2 regions of the Paenibacillus sp. KACC 21273 genome follow, and region 2 is predicted to be linked to the other one. Evidence: a T-box and tRNA genes for the amino acid it is inferred to sense, from the RefSeq annotation. Region 2 holds a T-box; the other holds one or more tRNA genes.
The links. The T-box of region 2 lies ahead of tyrS (tyrosine--tRNA ligase). A T-box ahead of a tRNA ligase gene usually reads a tRNA of that ligase, here a tRNA-Tyr.
Positions count from the first base shown of each region.

Region 1: it has a tRNA-Tyr gene. The T-box ahead of tyrS (tyrosine--tRNA ligase) is inferred to sense a tRNA for this amino acid. The anticodon was not compared.

Region 1 is NZ_CP117876.1:1,010,316-1,020,503, forward strand. It holds rRNA gene PQ460_RS04635 (23S ribosomal RNA) at 1-2,733, shown strand, start outside; rRNA gene rrf (5S ribosomal RNA) at 2,798-2,914, shown strand; tRNA gene PQ460_RS04645 (tRNA-Asn) at 2,967-3,042, shown strand; tRNA gene PQ460_RS04650 (tRNA-Ser) at 3,046-3,137, shown strand; tRNA gene PQ460_RS04655 (tRNA-Glu) at 3,145-3,216, shown strand; tRNA gene PQ460_RS04660 (tRNA-Val) at 3,318-3,393, shown strand; tRNA gene PQ460_RS04665 (tRNA-Met) at 3,419-3,492, shown strand; tRNA gene PQ460_RS04670 (tRNA-Asp) at 3,500-3,575, shown strand; tRNA gene PQ460_RS04675 (tRNA-Phe) at 3,672-3,747, shown strand; tRNA gene PQ460_RS04680 (tRNA-Thr) at 3,770-3,845, shown strand; tRNA gene PQ460_RS04685 (tRNA-Tyr) at 3,865-3,949, shown strand; tRNA gene PQ460_RS04690 (tRNA-Trp) at 3,957-4,030, shown strand; tRNA gene PQ460_RS04695 (tRNA-His) at 4,062-4,134, shown strand; tRNA gene PQ460_RS04700 (tRNA-Gln) at 4,143-4,217, shown strand; tRNA gene PQ460_RS04705 (tRNA-Gly) at 4,247-4,321, shown strand; tRNA gene PQ460_RS04710 (tRNA-Cys) at 4,340-4,413, shown strand; tRNA gene PQ460_RS04715 (tRNA-Arg) at 4,432-4,508, shown strand; tRNA gene PQ460_RS04720 (tRNA-Leu) at 4,565-4,644, shown strand; gene PQ460_RS04725 (hypothetical protein) at 5,161-5,490, shown strand; gene PQ460_RS04730 (PspA/IM30 family protein) at 5,761-6,432, shown strand; gene PQ460_RS04735 (PspC domain-containing protein) at 6,434-6,934, shown strand; gene PQ460_RS04740 (PspA/IM30 family protein) at 6,936-7,673, shown strand; gene liaF (cell wall-active antibiotics response protein LiaF) at 7,846-8,514, shown strand; gene PQ460_RS04750 (sensor histidine kinase) at 8,633-9,694, shown strand; gene PQ460_RS04755 (response regulator) at 9,699-10,188, shown strand, end outside.
Region 2 is NZ_CP117876.1:1,777,772-1,787,959, forward strand. It holds gene PQ460_RS08090 (penicillin-binding protein 1A) at 1-2,962, opposite strand, end outside; T-box leader at 3,136-3,397, shown strand; gene tyrS (tyrosine--tRNA ligase) at 3,491-4,744, shown strand; gene PQ460_RS08100 (methyl-accepting chemotaxis protein) at 4,971-7,028, shown strand; gene rpsD (30S ribosomal protein S4) at 7,181-7,780, opposite strand; gene PQ460_RS08110 (sensor domain-containing diguanylate cyclase) at 8,182-10,152, shown strand.

The DNA of each region.
Region 1 (10,188 bases), 770 kb from region 2:
GGGGAACTGAAACATCTAAGTACCCTCAGGAACAGAAAACAAGAGTGATTCCGTCAGTAGCGGCGAGCGAACGCGGAACAGCCCAAACCAATGAGCTTGCTTGTTGGGGTTGTGGGACGTCTCTTTGGAGTTACAAAGGAGTATCGTAATTGAAGAGGTCTGGAAAGGCCCGCTAAAAAAGGTGAAAGCCCTGTAGATGAAATGATGCTCTCTCCGAGACGGATCCCGAGTAGTGCGGGGCACGTGAAACCCCGTATGAATCTGCCAGGACCATCTGGTAAGGCTAAATACTCCCTAGCGACCGATAGTGAAGCAGTACCGTGAGGGAAAGGTGAAAAGGACCCCGGAAGGGGAGTGAAATAGAACCTGAAACCGTGTGCTTACAAAAAGTCAGAGCCCTATTACTGGGTGATGGCGTGCCTTTTGTAGAATGAACCGGCGAGTTACGTTCCCGTGCAAGGTTAAGGTGAAAAGCCGGAGCCGCAGCGAAAGCGAGTCTGAATAGGGCGACTGAGTACGTGGACGTAGACCCGAAACCAGGTGATCTACCCCTGTCCAGGGTGAAGGTACGGTAACACGTACTGGAGGCCCGAACCCACGCACGTTGAAAAGTGCGGGGATGAGGTGGGGGTAGCGGAGAAATTCCAATCGAACCTGGAGATAGCTGGTTCTCCCCGAAATAGCTTTAGGGCTAGCCTCGGAAGATGAGTCGTGGAGGTAGAGCACTGATTGGATGCGGGGCCCGCAAGGGTTACCAAGTTCAGTCAAACTCCGAATGCCACAGACTTTATTCCGGGAGTCAGACAGTGAGTGCTAAGATCCATTGTCGAAAGGGAAACAGCCCAGACCATCAGCTAAGGTCCCCAAGTGTGTGTTAAGTGGGAAAGGATGTGAAGTTGCACAGACAACCAGGATGTTGGCTTAGAAGCAGCCACCATTGAAAGAGTGCGTAATAGCTCACTGGTCGAGTGACTTTGCGCCGAAAATGTAACGGGGCTAAACACACCACCGAAGCTATGGCTTGATACGTTGTATCAGGGGTAGGGGAGCGTTGAATGAAGATTGAAGGTGTACCGCAAGGAGCGCTGGACCTCATTCAAGTGAGAATGCCGGTATGAGTAACGAAAAGATCAGTGAGAATCTGATCCGCCGAAAACCCAAGGATTCCTGAGGAAGGCTCGTCCTCTCAGGGTAAGTCGGGACCTAAGGCGAGGCCGAAAGGCGTAGTCGACGGACAACAGGTTGAAATTCCTGTACCACCGAAAGCCGTTATGAGCAATGGGATGACGCAGGAGGATAGTGACGCGGACTGATGGATGTCCGTTCAAGCAGTGAGGCTGGTATGTAGGCAAATCCGCATACCCCAAGGCCAGGCTGTGATGAGGAGCGAAAATTATAGTAGCGAAGGTCATGATTTCACACTGCCAAGAAAAGTCTCTAGCCAGGAAGCAGGTGCCCGTACCGTAAACCGACACAGGTGGGTGAGAAGAGAATTCTAAGGCGCGCGGAAGAACTCTCGTTAAGGAACTCGGCAAAATGACCCCGTAACTTCGGGAGAAGGGGTGCCCCGGTAGTGTGAATAGCACGAGGGGGCCGCAGTGAAAAGGCCCAAGCGACTGTTTAGCAAAAACACAGGTCTGTGCGAAGCCGCAAGGCGAAGTATACGGGCTGACGCCTGCCCGGTGCTGGAAGGTTAAGGGGAGTGGTTAGCGCAAGCGAAGCTATGAACCGAAGCCCCAGTAAACGGCGGCCGTAACTATAACGGTCCTAAGGTAGCGAAATTCCTTGTCAGGTAAATTCTGACCCGCACGAATGGCGTAACGATTTGGGCGCTGTCTCAACGAGAGATCCGGTGAAATTTTAATACCTGTGAAGATGCAGGTTACCCGCGACAAGACGGAAAGACCCCATGGAGCTTTACTGCAACTTGATATTGAACTGGGGTGCGATTTGTACAGGATAGGTGGGAGCCGTAGACATCGGAGCGCAAGCTTCGTTGAGGCGCCGTTGGGATACCACCCTGATCGCATTTGAGTTCTAACCTCGTACCGTGATCCGGTACAGGGACCGTGTCAGGTGGGCAGTTTGACTGGGGCGGTCGCCTCCTAAAGTGTAACGGAGGCGCCCTAAGGTTCCCTCAGAATGGTTGGAAATCATTCGAAGAGTGTAAAGGCATAAGGGAGCTTGACTGCGAGACAGACACGTCGAGCAGGGACGAAAGTCGGGCTTAGTGATCCGGTGGTACCGCATGGAAGGGCCATCGCTCAACGGATAAAAGCTACCCTGGGGATAACAGGCTTATCTCCCCCAAGAGTCCACATCGACGGGGAGGTTTGGCACCTCGATGTCGGCTCATCGCATCCTGGGGCTGAAGTAGGTCCCAAGGGTTGGGCTGTTCGCCCATTAAAGCGGTACGCGAGCTGGGTTCAGAACGTCGTGAGACAGTTCGGTCCCTATCTGTCGTGGGCGTAGGAAATTTGAGAGGAGCTGTCCTTAGTACGAGAGGACCGGGATGGACGCACCGCTGGTGTACCAGTTGTTCCGCCAGGAGCATCGCTGGGTAGCTACGTGCGGAAGGGATAAGCGCTGAAAGCATCTAAGCGTGAAGCCCCCCTCAAGATGAGATTTCCCAGTATGTAAGACCCCTTGTAGACGACGAGGTCAATAGGTTGGGGGTGGAAGTGCCGCAAGGCATGGAGCTGACCAATACTAATCGGTCGAGGGCTTATCCAATAAAGCTAACACGCGATGTTTTTCGTTTTCGGATTCAGTTTTCAGGGAGCAACACACCTGCCCGTTTGGTAATGATGGCGGAGGGGTTCCACACGTACCCATCCCGAACACGACCGTTAAGCCCTCCAGCGCCGATGGTACTTGGACCGCAGGGTCCTGGGAGAGTAGGACGTTGCCAAGCAAAGCAAGACGATTGACCGTTTCGAGGAGAGATCCGGCGAAGCGGTGACTATTCCCTGATAGCTCAGTTGGTAGAGCACTCGACTGTTAATCGAGTTGTCACAGGTTCGAGTCCTGTTCGGGGAGCCATATGGAGAGGTGTCCGAGTTGGCCGAAGGAGCACGATTGGAAATCGTGTAGGCGTCACAAGCGTCTCGAGGGTTCGAATCCCTCTCTCTCCGCCACAAGTAAGGCCCGTTGGTCAAGTGGTTAAGACACCTCCCTTTCACGGAGGTAACAGGGGTTCGAGTCCCCTACGGGTCATATCTTTTCTTTCATTACATTGTTAAGTTTAGTAACATTGCTTATAAAAATAACTTGACAATGCTAATCAAAAAATGATATAATATGTTTTGTGTCACAATGGAGGTTTAGCTCAGCTGGGAGAGCATCTGCCTTACAAGCAGAGGGTCGGCGGTTCGATCCCGTCAACCTCCACCATAGAATACTATAGTAAGAACAATGACGCGGGGTGGAGCAGTCCGGTAGCTCGTCGGGCTCATAACCCGAAGGTCACAGGTTCAAATCCTGTCCCCGCAATTAATCTGGAACCGTGGTGTAGGGGTTAACATGCCTGCCTGTCACGCAGGAGATCGCGGGTTCAAATCCCGTCGGTTCCGCCATTAATTGCTTTATAAAAGTATCAACTCACTACATTAATAGATGGTTATCATCGTGATTGAGTAGAAGAGTCGACACACAGCAATACATTAGACTACGGCTCGGTAGCTCAGTCGGTAGAGCAGAGGACTGAAAATCCTCGTGTCGGCGGTTCGATTCCGTCCCGAGCCACCATTTAGCTTAATGTATAACACTTGCCGGTGTAGCTCAGTTGGTAGAGCAACTGACTTGTAATCAGTAGGTCGGGGGTTCAAATCCTCTCGCCGGCACCATCTTTTTTTTATTTATTGTGGAGGCTTAGCGAAGTGGCCAAACGCAGCAGACTGTAAATCTGTTCTCTCCGAGTTCGGTGGTTCGAATCCATCAGCCTCCACCAGTTTTGAAGGGGCATAGTTTAAAGGTAGAACAACGGTCTCCAAAACCGTTAGTGTGGGTTCAATTCCTGCTGCCCCTGCCAATATAACATTAATGATTTATTTTATAGCATGGCGATCGTGGCGAAGGGGTTAACGCACCGGACTGTGACTCCGGCATTCGTGGGTTCAAGTCCCATCGGTCGCCCTTTTTATTGGGGATTAGCCAAGCGGTAAGGCAACGGACTTTGACTCCGTCATGCATAGGTTCAAATCCTATATCCCCAGCCATTATTTACTTTTACTTAAATGATATGTAAGCGGACGTGGCTCAGCGGTAGAGCATCGCCTTGCCAAGGCGAGGGTCGTGGGTTCGATTCCCATCGTCCGCTCCAAATTTTACAATATAATATGGCGCCATAGCCAAGTGGTAAGGCACAGCTCTGCAAAAGCTCTATCCCCAGTTCGAATCTGGGTGGCGCCTCCAGTTATTTTTTAAATTCTTGCGCCCTTAGCTCAGCTGGATAGAGCGTTTGACTACGAATCAAAAGGCCAGGAGTTCGAATCTCTTAGGGCGCGCCATTTTAGCTCTTATGTTTTAAATGGAAGTACCAAAAAAATAGCATTATTTTTACTTAGCCGGTGTGGCGGAATTGGCAGACGCGCGCGACTCAAAATCGTGAGGGAAACCGTGGGGGTTCGAGTCCCTTCACCGGCATACACATGAAAAGCACTAGATCAAATGATCTAGTGCTTTTTTTATTTGCTTTTTTAGAATCACACAGCATACTTGTTCAGTATGTAGTATGTAGTATGTAGTATGTAGTATGTAGTATGTAGTATGTAGTATGTAGTATGTAGTATGTAGTATGTAGTATGTAGTATGTAGTATGTAGTATGTAGTATGTAGTATGTAGTATGTAGTATGTAGTATGTAGTATGTAGTATGTAGTATGTACTTAAATTGAATATATATAAGTTAATCGGATAATTCACAAGGGCTCCCCGTCTAAGGTCTAGGATAAAAAACCACCTGTAGTCCATTTTGCAGAATACAATTCTACTTTACAATGTGTATATAAGGCAAAGACAACATTTGCTACAACCAGATAGGAAAGTAAAAAGGTACTTGCTTTACAATCTTAAAGTATTGTTATCTGGCTAAAGATCAACATCTAAGAAGTGTATACCGAAAATGATGAATACCAATAACGAGGTAAAGGAGGTGGAACATTTGCGCATAAATCGTAAAAGTATAGCTGCTTTTGCATTAATTTTCATCGGTGTGTTGATGGTTTTTGGCAAATTTTTACCCGAAGTACATAGTCTACTCAGTTATCTGATAGGACTATTATTCCCAGTCGCATTACTTGTACTTGGATATTATGCTTTACAAAGCGGACATCGATTTTTAGGAATTGCATTATCCGTTATAGGTGCGTGTATCCTATTTGCTAAATTGTCTTGGATTATCGGGCCTGCTATTGGAATCGCATTAATATGGTGGGGTTATTCATTACTAAAAAATCGTCATCATCAACAAGAACAGAATAGAATGTTCTAAACAGATCATATTCTTTATGTAAATCACTTCTTATTGTTGATGTACAGGCTGTGAATGGGTAACATTCTAATAAAGCGATTTATATTGTACGATATAAAGATAATAAGATGTTATTACGAAATATTGTAAGTTATTTTTGAAAAAAGTAGTAAAATATTAGTAATAGTTGATTTCATCTGTTATTCATACTTGTTCGATATGATGCAATACGATATAGATGAATATCAAAAAAGATCACTTGTGATCAAGCAAGGGAGGGAGCAATTATTCATGAACGTTTTTAAACGTGTACGTGATATTACGGTGGCTACTTTAAATGAAAGATTAGAACAGAGTCAAGATCCTGTGAGAATGATTGATCAATTTCTTTTAGATACACGACGTGCTATTACAGAAGCTGAACAATTGCAGCATCATGTGACTCAACATACACGTCAGTTAAAACAACATGTAGATCAGGCATCTGCGATGCGTCAAAAGCGCGAAGAACAAGCGATGTTAGCTCTACAGGCTGAAGAAGAAGATTTGGCTCGTATGGCTTTGCAAGAAAAAGTGATGTATGAAGAAAAAGAAAATCAGTATTCTGAATTGTTGGATCAAAATACAGAAGCTTTGCGAGAAGTACAGGCTCAATTAAATACATTAAAATCAGAGTACCAAGCAGTCTATAGCAAACGTGAGTATTATTATGCTCGTATGGAGACTCTTCGTTTGCAACAACAGATGAATCGTCGTTTTGGTAATGCGGTACAAAGCACACCACAAGCATTTGGACGATTAGAAGATCGCATTTCTGATTGGGAGATTGAAGCCAAAGCATTACGGGATTTGCGAAATGGTGATTCTTATTCTTCTGGTTCAGGCACAACGAATGGTGTGTCGTTAGATGAGGAATTGGAACGGTTAAGACGTAAGCTTGATGCAGATCGTAAGGAGGAGTAATATGCGTCCGAAGTTATATCGTTCAAATCATGATCGGATTTTGACGGGACTTAGTGGCGGTCTAGCTGAATATTTTCAGATTAATCCTACGTTGTTGCGGGTTCTGTTAATATTAAGTATTCCTTTTACCGGAACAACGACAGTGTTGATCTATATTATTGCAGCACTGATTGTACCTAAACAACCGCCAGTATATCGTCCTTTTGAACAAAGTCCTTTTCATGAAGAATATCAAGAAGATCGTTATGGTCCGCGTCAAAGTTATGGCGGATACTGGGGTACTTCACAAAATGCGTATGAACCTAATACGTATGATGCTCCACAAAAAAGCAATTCTCGTTATTTTGGGAAAAACCGCCCTCCACAACAAGCTCCAGATCAGACATCCAAATCAAATGGTGATCTTGATTCGATGATGGAAGGTATTGAAAATAAAGCTTTACGTAAAGAAGTAGAACAATTAAGAAAAAAAGTCGCTCAATATGAGAAGGGAGATTTATAATATGGGAGTTTTTAAAAGATTGAAAGATATGACTAAGGCATCGGTGAATGATTTACTAGATAAGGTAGAAGATCCAATTGTAATGTTAAATCAATATCTGCGTGATATGGAAGCAGAAATTCATCAAGCAGAGGTTACTGTAGCTAAACAAATGGCAAATGAACGTCGTATGAAACAACGTTTTGATGAAGCTGCACGTGTAGGTATGCAACGTGAAAGCCAAGCAACCGCTGCACTTAAAAATGGTCAAGAAGAAGTGGCTCGTAAATTGCTAGAAGAAAAGTTGTATTTTGATCAAAAATTCACTGAGTATTCTGAAATGCACAGCCAAGCTAAAGAGCAAGTGACAGATATGATGAACCAATTGCATGAAATGAAAGACGAGTTCTACAAAATGCGTAACAAACGTAATGAATTGGTTTCTCGTGCTCAAATGGCAAAAGCGAAAAAACAAATGGCTCAAGTAAGTTCTGTAAATTCAATTGATAAAGGCGGCGCTTCGCTTGGATTTAACCGCATGGAAGAGAAAATCATGCAAATGGAAGCAGAAGCAGATGTAATGCGTGCTCCTTACCGTTCTGGTTATGGATCAAGCCCGTATGTGAGTGCAGAAGATGCAGAAAAACAACTTAGAGTGGATGAGCAATTGAATTTGCTGAAAAGTAAATTAGCACCTAAAACGATTGAATCTAATCCATCTGAAGGTCCATCTCTTTCTAAAGAAGATACACAATATTAATTTGTTCTTTTGAGCAGACTAAGTGCTCATAGATGTTATATAGCTATTCATAGATGTAAATCATAGTTATTAAAATGACAATATGATATGCTAGAACAGGCGAAGCCATACAGCGTATGTGTCATCATGCGGGTATGGCTTTTCTATTATTAGCAGTAAAGGAGGTGCGGTTATGGGAAGAAAAAGAAAAATATTTGCAGTGTTATTAATTGCGATTGGCTTGCAGGTGCTTTTGGGTGTATCATTTGGCTTTTTTACGGTTGCCGCACTTCTTTTGTTGCTAATTGGAATTATGCGTTTACGTAGTGGAGCGATGAGACAAGGGTATATTTTCGGCGGAATAGGATTAGGGTTATTGTTGTTAGATCATTTGATGATTGTGGTCGGGGTTACTTTGATATCGCTAGGATGGTTTTATGTACATGCTAATAAAGTCCATCGGGGACAACCATATCGTTTGAAACAAGGATTTATCACAAATATGCGTTATGATCGTGAACCGTGGATGATGCAAAGTTCTAGTTCATGGCATGCTATCGGAGATATTGATTGTGATCTGTCGCTGGCTATGCCTGATGAATCGGAGACTGTTCTTTATTTTCAAGGAATATTAGGAGATCTGGACTTTTCGATACCAGAAGATTATGGTGTAGAAATTGAAGCTTATTTATTGTTTGGTCAGATTGGCTGTGAATCGAATGGATATCCTATAGCAGAACGGCAACAAGGAGTGCAGAATCGATTGCAATGGAAATCAGCTAATTATGCTACCAGTAAACAAAAAGTGAAGTTGGTTATTTCGTATATTGCAGGAGATTTAAATATTCGATTATCCTCGTAATCTGTTTATGCAAAAGTAGACTTTTACAGCAGTAGCAGTAGGCTATTTCTATCAAGCTAATGAATGGATAAAAGGTACTAAATTTTTAAAAAGTCAGAAAAGCAGGAGGACTTGATACGTGAAAAAAAGAAAACCTGCTGACTTGATTGTCCGCAGTATGAGTGAAGGGGTTTTACTGTCCTTCTTATTACTGGTTATTATTATTTATGTACTATATACCTCTGGTCATTTGAAAATAGATTTATCCTGGCCTTCTTTATTACAGACTGGTGCAGCGTTATTGGTACCGGTTATTGTTGTAGGTGCATTATATGGTTTATATCATGCGCTTAGGCTCAAAATGCGTCTGGATAAATTACGGGATACGTTATTGATGTGGGAAAAAGGCAATTGGTCGCAAGCGGCTCCTCAATGGGGAAATGATGAATGGTCACGACTGGGTGAGCAAATTGATCGCATCGGTAAAAAGTGGGAAGATCAGATTAGTAGTCTGCAACGTTTATCTACTAACAATGCACAATTGGCAGAACAGGCTAGAATTACAGCTATTATCGAAGAACGTCAGCGTTTAGCGCGAGAATTGCATGATGCAGTCTCTCAGCAGTTGTTTGCGATTTCGATGACAGCGACAGCGATAGGACGTACTTTTGATAGTAATCCAGCCCGTGCTAAGCGTCAGGTTGAATTAATAGAAGAAATGTCATCTGTTGCACAATCGGAAATGAGAGCGCTACTATTGCATCTTCGCCCTGTATATCTAGAAGGGAAGCGTCTGTCTCAGGGGTTACGGGAATTAATTCGCGAATTGCAAGCCAAAATCCCGATGGAAATTACTTTGGATATGGATGATGATCTGCGGTTGTTAAAAGGAGTAGAAAATCATATTTTCCGTATTGTACAGGAGTCTTTATCAAATACACTACGTCATGCCAAAGCCGAGCGGATGGAGATTCGGATCGTGCAAAAGGTAGATTCTGTACGGGTAACTTTGAAAGATGATGGAATCGGATTTGAATTAAACGAAACCAAACAAGCTTCTTACGGCTTATCTACAATGAAGGAACGAACAAATGAACTCGGAGGCACTATTCAATACATAACTGCTCCTGGAAAAGGAACACGTATAGAGATTGTGATTCCGATTGTGACTTTAAATACGGAAGAAAGCAGGTGGGGATAATACAATGGAAAACGATGAGCAATTGATCAAAGTATTATTAGTCGACGATCATGAGATGGTTCGTATTGGACTTGCGGCTGTACTAGACACAGAAGATGGTATTGAAGTGGTGGGTGAAGCAAGTAACGGAGAAGAAGGTATTCGTCTTGCGCAAGAATACAAACCGGATGTCATTCTAATGGATCTTGTGATGGAAGGTATGGACGGTATCGAAACAACAAGACGTGTATTGCAGATCAATTCTGATTGTAAAGTGATTGTACTGACAAGTTATTTGGATGATGAAAAAATGTATCCTGTGATCGAAGCAGGTGCTTTTAGTTATTTGCTTAAAACATCCCGTGCTAGTGAAATAGCAGATGCTATTCGAGCTGCTGCTAGAGGACAATCAGTGCTGGAATCACAAGTGGCTTCTAAAATGATGAGTCGCTTTCGTGAGCCACTTGAACGTGCACTTCATGAAGAATTAACAGATCGTGAAATGGATGTCCTTC
Region 2 (10,188 bases):
CAGGCTGAGATGGAGCGCCCCACGAGATCACGACTGCACTTTTACCTGCACCTTTAGCGCTAAGTGAAGATGGAGCAGAAGGAGCTACTTTTGCTTTAGCAGGAGTAGCTTCTTCAGTAGTCGTAGCAGGGTCAGTAGCGTTGCCTTCAGTTGGTGATGTACCATCTGTTGAAGGTTCTTCAGTCGTTCCATCTGGTAATAAAGTACCTTCATCTGGCTCGTCTACAGGCACAGGAGCAGCACTGTAATCAACAGTATTACTTGGACTAGATTCATGTCCACCTACATCAACAGCAGTAACATAGAAAGAGAAATTGCCATTAGCAGAGACAAATGAATTGAATTGACTACTGCCTAATTGTGCTGATTTCTGATATTGATACGAACCATCGCCGGCTGAACGATATAGACGATAACCGACTACATCACCAGAACCACCAGAGTTAAAGGTAATACGAGCATCACTACCGCTAGTAGATAAGCGTACATTGCTAGGCGGATTAGGTGAGCCACCATCATCTTGCCTTGGATCAATACGTGTTGGAGCATCTGCGCCTGCATCTTCAGGTAGATAACGCCATAGTGCGTATTTAGGCCCTGACATATTAGCTAATGCATGTTGCAGATCTTTGATCAATTCAGAGATCGGCATTTCACGTTTAACTACAGTACGTTGATTCACCATATCATCTGGTGTGCCATCTTGTGGAATATAATTTACACCATTGTACGTAATGTATTTCGCATAAGCCACACCATCATCAAAGTCTTTAGGTACATATTTAGCATTGAAAATATCAGTGACAAGGTTACCAGATTGCCGTGTAGCAGACGTTGGTAATTTACCGCTGAATCCAGAGACCGTTTGCGTTACAATTCCGTCTGGTTTGGTAAATGCGTCTGTTTTAAACAATTCAGGATCACTATCAGTCACTTTGTTCATAATTGTTGCCCATAAAGTACGAGCACGTTTTTTTCCATCTTCGGATAAGGTGTTCACCGGTTCACGATAACCTGCCCATACCCCAAGCGTTACATCTGGCGTAAAGCCCATAAACCATACATCGGCATAGTTCTGAGTGGAACCCGTTTTACCGACGATTGGTATTTTGCCGTATTTATTAAATAACGTCTGCATCGTTCTACCTGTACCACGTGAATCTGTAATAACAGTACGAAGCATATCTGTCATTAGATAAGCTGTTTGTTTGGAAAAGACTCGTTGTGGATCAGCTTTGTGTTTGTAGACAATTTTGTTATAAGGATCAACAATTTTGTCGATCATATAAGCATCATTGAATATCCCTTGATTCGGAATAGATCCATACGCATTGGTTAATTCTTCGACAGTTACTCCATATTTAAGACCGCCGAGCACTCCGGTTTGTGCAGAGTAATCGGTATCCTGAATCGTTGTAATGCCTAATTTTTTAGCAAATGTCCATGCTTTATCAATACCTACTTTTTGATTAAATAGTTTGAGAGCAGGGACATTTAACGATTCATCAAGAGCAGTACGAGCAGTCACTAGACCTTGATAACGTCCATTTGCATTCGCAGGGATGTGATATCCTTTGCCCCCGTCTTTCAAAATAATCGGAGCATCATCTACAATACTTGCCGGTTGCACCAGCCCTGCATCGAGCGCAGGCAGATAAGCAGCGATTGGCTTCATCGTAGAACCAGGCTGACGTGTCATCTGGGTAGCATAATTCATTTGTTCTTCTTGGAAGCTACGACCTTCAATCATACCAAGAATAGCGCCAGTTTTGTGATTGATCATCATAGCGGCTGTTTGTTCTTTACCTTTAGTATTGCTATCAGGCGAGAAGTTGCTACTGTCTTCTGCTACTTCATGCATCGTGTTATAGACCGTTTTGTTAATCGTCGTATATACACGATAACCACCAGTTAACAATTTTTGACGAGCATCTTCAAACAATTGATTGCGTTCTTCTGAAGATAAAGTAGACATATCCAAATCTGGATTTTCCATTTTTACAATCGTTTGTGCGCCTTGTCGTTCAATCTCCATCATAAGATAAGGATATTGAGAATACGCTTTGGCAGTTGGTTTAGCCAGTGCACTTTTGAGATCGAAATTAATCGCTTCATTGTATTCACTCGCTGTAATCTTACCTAACTCTTTCATACGTTCAAGAACCAGTTGTTGCCTACCGACAGCACGTTTAAATCCTTTTTCATTGAATTTACCGTTGCTATCAAAAGCAGAATAAGCTGTTGGTAATTGAGGTAGCCCTGCAATATAAGCGGCTTCAGCAATATTAATTTTACTCAAATCATTTAGAGCAAAAATCCCTTTGGCTGCTGCTTTGATTCCAAAAATATTGTATCCGCTTGAACCTTTACCAAAAGGCATTTTGTTCAAGTAGGCAGTCAAAATTTCGTTTTTGGTCATAAAGCGTTCGATACGAAGAGAAAGCAACATTTCTTTAATTTTGCGATCATCTGTTTTGTCCAAGTTCAAAAATACCCGTCTCGACAATTGCTGTGTAAGCGTACTCCCTCCGGTTTGGACGGATTCATTCAGTACCCGCTGTTTGACAGCGCGCAGCGTACCATTCATATCTACACCTTTATGTTCATAAAAATGATTATCTTCTATGGAAATAATGGCGTCGATGACAGGTTGAGGAATCTGTTCATAAGTCACCAATCGACGATCTTCTTCTGTACGAAGTTGTCCAATCGGGGAACCGTCATTAAAATAAGCAAAGCCGGTCACTGCATTTTCATTGATCTTTTTGACTATTTCTTCACGCGAACGCACAGGTTCGTCTTTTACAATCGAAGAAACGTAGCCCATCAAAATACCTCCACCGAACAGGCAAATAGCAAAACCAGCAATAACTACCCATTTGAACACAGTGAGTAATTTGCGGAATCCAGAGTGCTTGCTAGCGGACTTATTTGTTGGACGCTTGTCCTTCTTTTCAGCCATGTAACTTCCCCCTTTTACCAGCCACTATTATAGCATAAAAATTACGCTATAATCAGTTTCTTCTGAACGATAAAAGTAGGATGGGCACAAAGTCGGATGTGAACAAGCATTGACTTGTTTGCAAAAGGTATGTTATAAAAGTGATACGTTGAAGCAATCTACAATTACATAACACAAAGACGAAGAAAGACACCCAGTAGAAGTGAAGATTACCGTTCTCAGAGAACCGATGGTTGGTGCAAATCGGCAAGCGGACTTCCTTTGAATTACAGGTCTGGAGTCGTTTGATATTAATGAATGTATCTATAATATCAAGCCGGGATGAAGATTCCGTTATATATAATGAAGTGAGAAGCTGACTATATCTTATGATGTTATAAGTATGAGATCAGTCTTCTAATTAGGGTGGTAACGCGAGGCCTGCTCGTCCCTTTATGGGGATGGGTAGGTCTTTTTTGGTGCTCATTTTCAAGCAGGCACTCTAACGGAAGTCATCCGTATAATGATGTGATAGGGAGCGAATAGATAATGAAATGGGAAGAACTAACACCAGCACAACAAGCAGAAGTAGAAAAACAATTAAGTGTAATCGAGCGAGGAACAGCAGAGATTATTCCTGAAGATGCACTGCGTCAAAAAGTGATCAAATCAGTAGCAACAGGTAAACCATTAACGGTCAAATTAGGTCTTGATCCATCTGCACCAGATATTCATATTGGACATACTGTTGTTTTGCAGAAGTTACGTCAATTTCAAGAATTAGGGCATCATGTTCAATTGATTATTGGTGACTTTACCGGAAGAATTGGTGATCCAACAGGTAAATCAGAGACACGTAAGCAATTAACCGAAGAACAAGTTAAGCATAATGCAGAGACGTACAAAGAGCAGATCACAAAGATTCTTGATCCTAGCAAAATGAAAGTATACTTTAACTCCGAATGGCTAAGCCCGATGAATTTTGCAGATGTAGTCAATCTAGCTGCCAAAGTTACAGTAGCACGCATGTTAGAACGGGATGATTTTACAAAGCGCTACCAGGGTGGTCAGCCTATCAGTATTCACGAATTTTTCTACCCGTTGATGCAAGGGATGGATTCTGTAGCACTTGAAAGTGATATCGAAATTGGTGGTACAGACCAGAAGTTTAACTTATTGATGGGACGTACACTGCAAAAAGAATACGGTAAAGCAACTCAAGTAGCGATCACTTTACCGATTATTGAAGGATTAGATGGCGTTCAGAAAATGAGTAAAAGTCTGGGTAACTACATCGGGATCAACGAAGAGCCGAACGAAATTTTTGGTAAATCTATGAGTGTACCTGATGAATTGATGCTCAAGTACTACGAGTTAACAACAGATATTTCAAATGAAGATCTGGCTAAGCTCAAAGCAGGACTTGCAGATGGTTCTATCCATCCACGTGATGCCAAAATGAATCTAGCTCAAAATTATGTGCGTATGTTCCATAATGAAGAAGCAGGAGTGGCTGCGAAAAATCATTTTGTGACTGTATTCCAACAGCGTGCATTACCTGATGATATTCAAGAGGTAGTCATTGATGAAAGTCTTTTGGAAAATGGACAAATCGGTCTTATTAAATTGGTAATGACCTTGGGATTTGCAACATCTACCAGTGAAGCTAGACGTAGTATTCAACAAGGTGCTCTCAAAATTAACGAGCAAAAACATGACGATGTGAATGCAAGTATCGAACTGTCTGATGGAGATATCGTACAAGTAGGTAAACGTAAATTTGCCAAAATCAAAAAAGCTTAATCCAGATTCAATCCAAATTCAATCCAAATGCATTTCAACCTTTGGTATTACTTCGGTAATGCTAAAGGTTTTTTTGTATTCATTACAGGTAACGGGATAAACAGTCACAAAATAGTCAGTTGTTTATCCAATATCTCAAAGTGAAACTATTAATTTTATGTATCAATTTGTCGATATAAGTAGAATGTGGATTTTATTATAGATAAAGAGAGGATAGGTAATTACATTGCGTAGATTCAAGTTTAAAAGTATCCAGGCTCGCACATTATTAACATTACTTCCGATTGTTATTATCGCTCTTGTAGGGATTAGTGTGTTATCGTACCAATTTGCAAAGGAGAAGCTTAATACAGAAATCAATACCAATGCTAATAACACATTAATAGGACTGAATGAGAGCTTAAACAGTCAATTAAAACAAAATTCAATGATTGTATCATCACTTGCAGCAGCTACAGGAGAATTGGGAAATAATCTAGATATTGCTGATTATTTTAAACTGACAGAACGCTGGCAAATGTTAAGTCCATTTACGTACGGGGTAGGTATTTTCTTCGCAGAAAATCAGTATGAACAAGGTGTTAAATATCGGTCTGCTTATGCAATCCGAGATGGAGACAAAATTACAACAACAACAGAATATGATGATCCCGCTTATGATTATTTAACACAACCTTATTACACTGCAACTCTTAATAACTTTGATAAAATCTATTATACAGAACCATTTACCGATTCGGTTAGTAAAATCAAAATGATTACAGCAGGCAAAACGATTCGTAATAATGATGGTCAAGTGCTCGGTGTCGCTTTGGCAGATATCAGTATGAATAATATTCGAGATTATGTAAACAATCTTAAAATAGGTACAGCCGGTCGTGCTATATTGGTCAGCGGTAAAGGCGAAGTACTAGCAAGTGGTAGACCTGAGATTGTAGCGGATATGCCTTTGAAAGATGAAAAAATAGAAGGCATGGATACAGTAGCTAACCTGATTAACAAAAATCAAACAGGTCGTACAGTAGTGAATATTCAGGGAGAATTAAATACTGTTTTCTATATGACTGTGCAAGAAACAGGTTGGAAAATTGCTGTAGTTTTACCTGACTCTGAAATTCAACAGCCTACTCAAGAATTGCTACATATTCTAATTATTGTAGGCGCAATCGGTATCATCATTATTAGTGCCGCGATTTTGTGGAATAATATAGGGATGATTCGAGAAACGCGTAAAGTAGTCGAAGTCAGCCGTAAAATGGCTGTAGGCGATTATTCTGCACGATTGTCTAATCAAAGAGCAGATGAATTTGGTCAGATGGCTAATGAGTTTAACAAAGTGCTAGAGTCTACCAGTGGCATTATGAATCATCTGAATCAACAATCGACTATGATTCAAAATGCAGCTACAGAGATCGCTCAAGATTCAACGATGGCCGCCACAGATGCAGGTCATAATGTCAAAGAGTTGCAACAAATGGAAAGTGGTGCCGAATTACAATTAAAAGCTGCTGATGAAAGTACAGTAGCGATGGAAGAAATGGCGATTGGTGTACAACGGATCGCAGAATCGGTACAAGAAGTATCAGAAGCTACAGTTATTATTGAGCAAAAAGCAGAGCAGGGTAACCAGCATCTGAACAAAGCAGTTCAGCAAATTGATAGAGCTAAAGAAGTCATGGATGAAGCAGGACGTATGGCGGCTTCACTAAATGAACGTTCTCAACAGATCAGTAGCATTATAGATATGATTCAATCGATTAACAAACAGACGACATTGCTTGCTCTGAATGCTTCTATTGAAGCAGCACGAGCAGGAGAAGCAGGTCGTGGATTCGCTGTAGTCGCGTCTGAGATCAGTAATCTAGCAAATAACGTTGGAGATTCAGCTAGATTGATTACTGAACAGATTGTGTCTATGCAAGCAGAAACGTCTGCTGTAGTAAATGGGATGAAAGATGGTTCAACACAGGTTACCGACGGTATCATCATGTTGGAAGATACGAAGCAGATGTTTGCTTCTATTAGTGGAGATATTGAAAGTGTAGCTGGTGAGATTCAAGAAGTATCATCTGCATCTGAACAAATGTCAGCTGGCGCAGAAGAAGTGACAGCATCTTTGAATAACCTGGCGGATATTGCTAAATCATCAGCAGTGCGTGCAGCAAGTGCAACAGAACGTTCTACACAACAGTCACAATCTTTACAGCAGTTACAAGCTTCCGCACAATCTTTAGATGCTGTATCAGATGCTTTGAATGAACTTATTTCTAAATTCCGTACTTGATAGCATGATCCCTTTATGATGATGCAATAGATTCAAATGGATAGGATAGACCAAAAAACCGTCTGCAATATGCTGGCGGTTTTTTGGTATTGTCTCGATAACCAAATAAAAAAAGCTGTCAGAGAATTCTCTGACAGCTTTGAATTTAAATCTTAACGGTTGTAGAACTCAACGATTTGTTTTTCGTCGATTTCTTGAGACAATTCAGAACGCTCTGGCAAACGGATATATTTACCTTCAACAGCGTTTTCGTTGTACTCGATGTAAGCAGGCAAGTGTGAACGGTTTTCGATAGCTTCTTTAACAGAAGACAAGCTACGGCTTCTTTCACGAAGACCAATAACATCACCTGGTTTTACGGAGTAAGAAGCGATATCTACTTTTTTACCGTTAACAGTGATATGACCGTGGGATACCAATTGACGTGCTCCAGCGCGGCTGTTAGCAAAACCAATACGGTAAGCCAAGTTATCCAAGCGGCTTTCTAGCAAGAACATGAAGTTTTCACCAGCAATACCTTGAATTTTTTGTGCTTTCGAGAACAAAGTACGGAATTGTTTTTCGCCCAAACCATACATGTGACGCAATTTTTGTTTTTCTTGTAATTGCATACCATAGTTACTCATTTTACGACGTTGGTTCGCTCCGTGTTGACCTGGAGGGAAAGGACGTTTCAAATCTTTACCATTGCCGCTTAGGGAAATACCAAGACGACGACTTAATTTAAATTTAGGACCAGTGTAACGTGACATTTATAATAAGCTCCTTCGTAATTAAAGTTTTATTTTGAATATAAACATTCCGGGGCTTTGGGTCTGTGATTCATGTTGCCGCGTTTTGTTTGTCGTAGGCTCGGATAGGAAGCGTACTACTAGCAAAAATGTTCAGCCGCAGTCTTGCTAGCAACAAAAAGCGTGAGGGTGAAACAACGTTACCCCAAATTAAAGTCTATCCAGTCTTCATCAATAATAAATTATATAGGAAATAGGGATCTGTCGTCAATAGGTTTTTAAATATTGTTTGTGTAAAATTTATTACGGGTTATTTCTGTATTAAATATTGTGTGCAAACCATAGCATAAAATTGTAGAATGAGTGTATTAATGTTAAGAAATTTAGTCACTTATTAGTATTCGTGAAAGGAGGCATTTTATATGTCAGACAATCAATGGAATTATCCGGTGCAAGCCTGGCGTACCGAAGAAGGACATGCCTCCTATCCGGTTGTATCAACTGCTGACGAAACGTTCTGGCTGCAAAATCTGGATATTAATCCTGAAGATTTTCCGCATATTGAACCACTGTTGCAAGAAAGTCTGGAAGATTGGCAACAACAAAATCATTCTCAAATGCGGATAGGTAATGCACATTGGTTTTTAATAAATCATATGCATAAATATATAGGCGGAGATCAGACAAGTGATCATTTGATACCAAAGATAGATATAGCAACCTTAACTCCTCATACGAATCAGGAGCATGTGATTGAATACGAAGAAGGACTTTATCGATATACGATGGTTCCTATTTATACTCGCCGTCATCATCAACAATTTGCGATGATGGGATGTGCTCAAATCCATCGTGACTCCGATGTATTATCGACAGAAGAAATTAAATTGCTTGTGTTGCATTATAAAAGTCTATTTTATCGTCGCTTCGAATATACATTTGTAGCGGATATGTTACATTCCAAAACACTAGCAGAGCGTGAAGCCCAGCGTCGTTCTGTCTTGTTTCAAGTGATTCAACGTATGCACGACAAATTCGATATCGATGCTTTGATTAATGAGCTTTTTGCTATCGTAGATCAGATGTATCCACAGGTGGAATTTGAACTGCTAGTATCACAAGATAATAAAAGTAACAATGCTAGAGTAAAGCCTTTATCGTTGCAAAATCCAAAAGAAGATATGTGTGTACGTGCTTTTACAGCAGGGCAACCACTTATGGAAATACACGCCAAAGCTCAAGGGTCTGATCGAATGGAAGTAGCGATTCCTTTGATTGGCAAGCAAGCGATCTATGGTGTATTTCATCTATTGTCTGAGTCTCCTTTAGAGGAAGAAGATATAGAGCTCATGAGAATTATGGCAGAAGCGGCTGGACGTACATTTGAAAATGCTAAATTATATGAACAATCACAATTGCTCAACGAAGATCTGCGTCTCATCAATGAGATTACAAGAAGGCTCAACCAAAGTCTGCAATTGAACGAGATTTTTGATATTGCAGGTAAAGAATTGCTTGATGTATTCAAAGCAGAGACCGTCGCAGTACTCCATCTGAATCCAGAGACAGAGCAATTTGAAGTGGTCACCGGTAATGTTCCAAGTATGGAAGGCAAGTCAGTAGGGAAAGATCATGGATATACCGGATTACTGTATCGAACCAAAGAGCCTGTGATCTTATCTGATTATTGCCAAAATCCTAGTCTGGAATCGTTATTTATGAATGCTTCAGGTTCTTGTTCGATGATCGCTTCTCCGTTAATGAGTGGTGGAGAAGTCAATGGATCGATCTTTTTAGGTCATCGTACCAGTCATTATTTTTCATATGGTAATTTTAAGCTATTACAAGTCATTACAACGCACATTGGACTAGCAGTAGCCAATGCAACCCTACATGATGAAGTAAGACGTATGGCAAGCCGTGACGCGCTCACAGGGTTATATCTACGTCGCTATCTAGACGAAAAGATTCACAGCTATCAAAGCAAAGAAGATAGCGGAACGTTATTGATGGTCGATATAGATAAATTCAAACAGGTGAACGATACGTATGGTCATCAGATCGGCGATGAGATTTTGAAGCAAGTCAGTAAAATGATTCAATCTTCTATTCGTGAAGACGATATTGCAGCCCGATGGGGCGGAGAAGAACTGGCGGTCTATTTCCCTCAGATTGATGCAGAAAAAACAGAAGTGATCGCTGAACGGATTCGTGAAAAAATCGAACAGGAAACAGATCCAACAGTGACCGTTTCTTGCGGAATTGCAGCATGGGATCGCAAAGACAAAAAAGTAAGTGTAGAGTCTTTATTTTATCGTGCAGATATGGCGCTATATCAGGCTAAAAAAAGTGGACGTAATCAAGTCTGTATCGATGAAAGTCCAAGAGAATAATATAAGGAGTAGTTCTATAGGATCATTATCGATAAG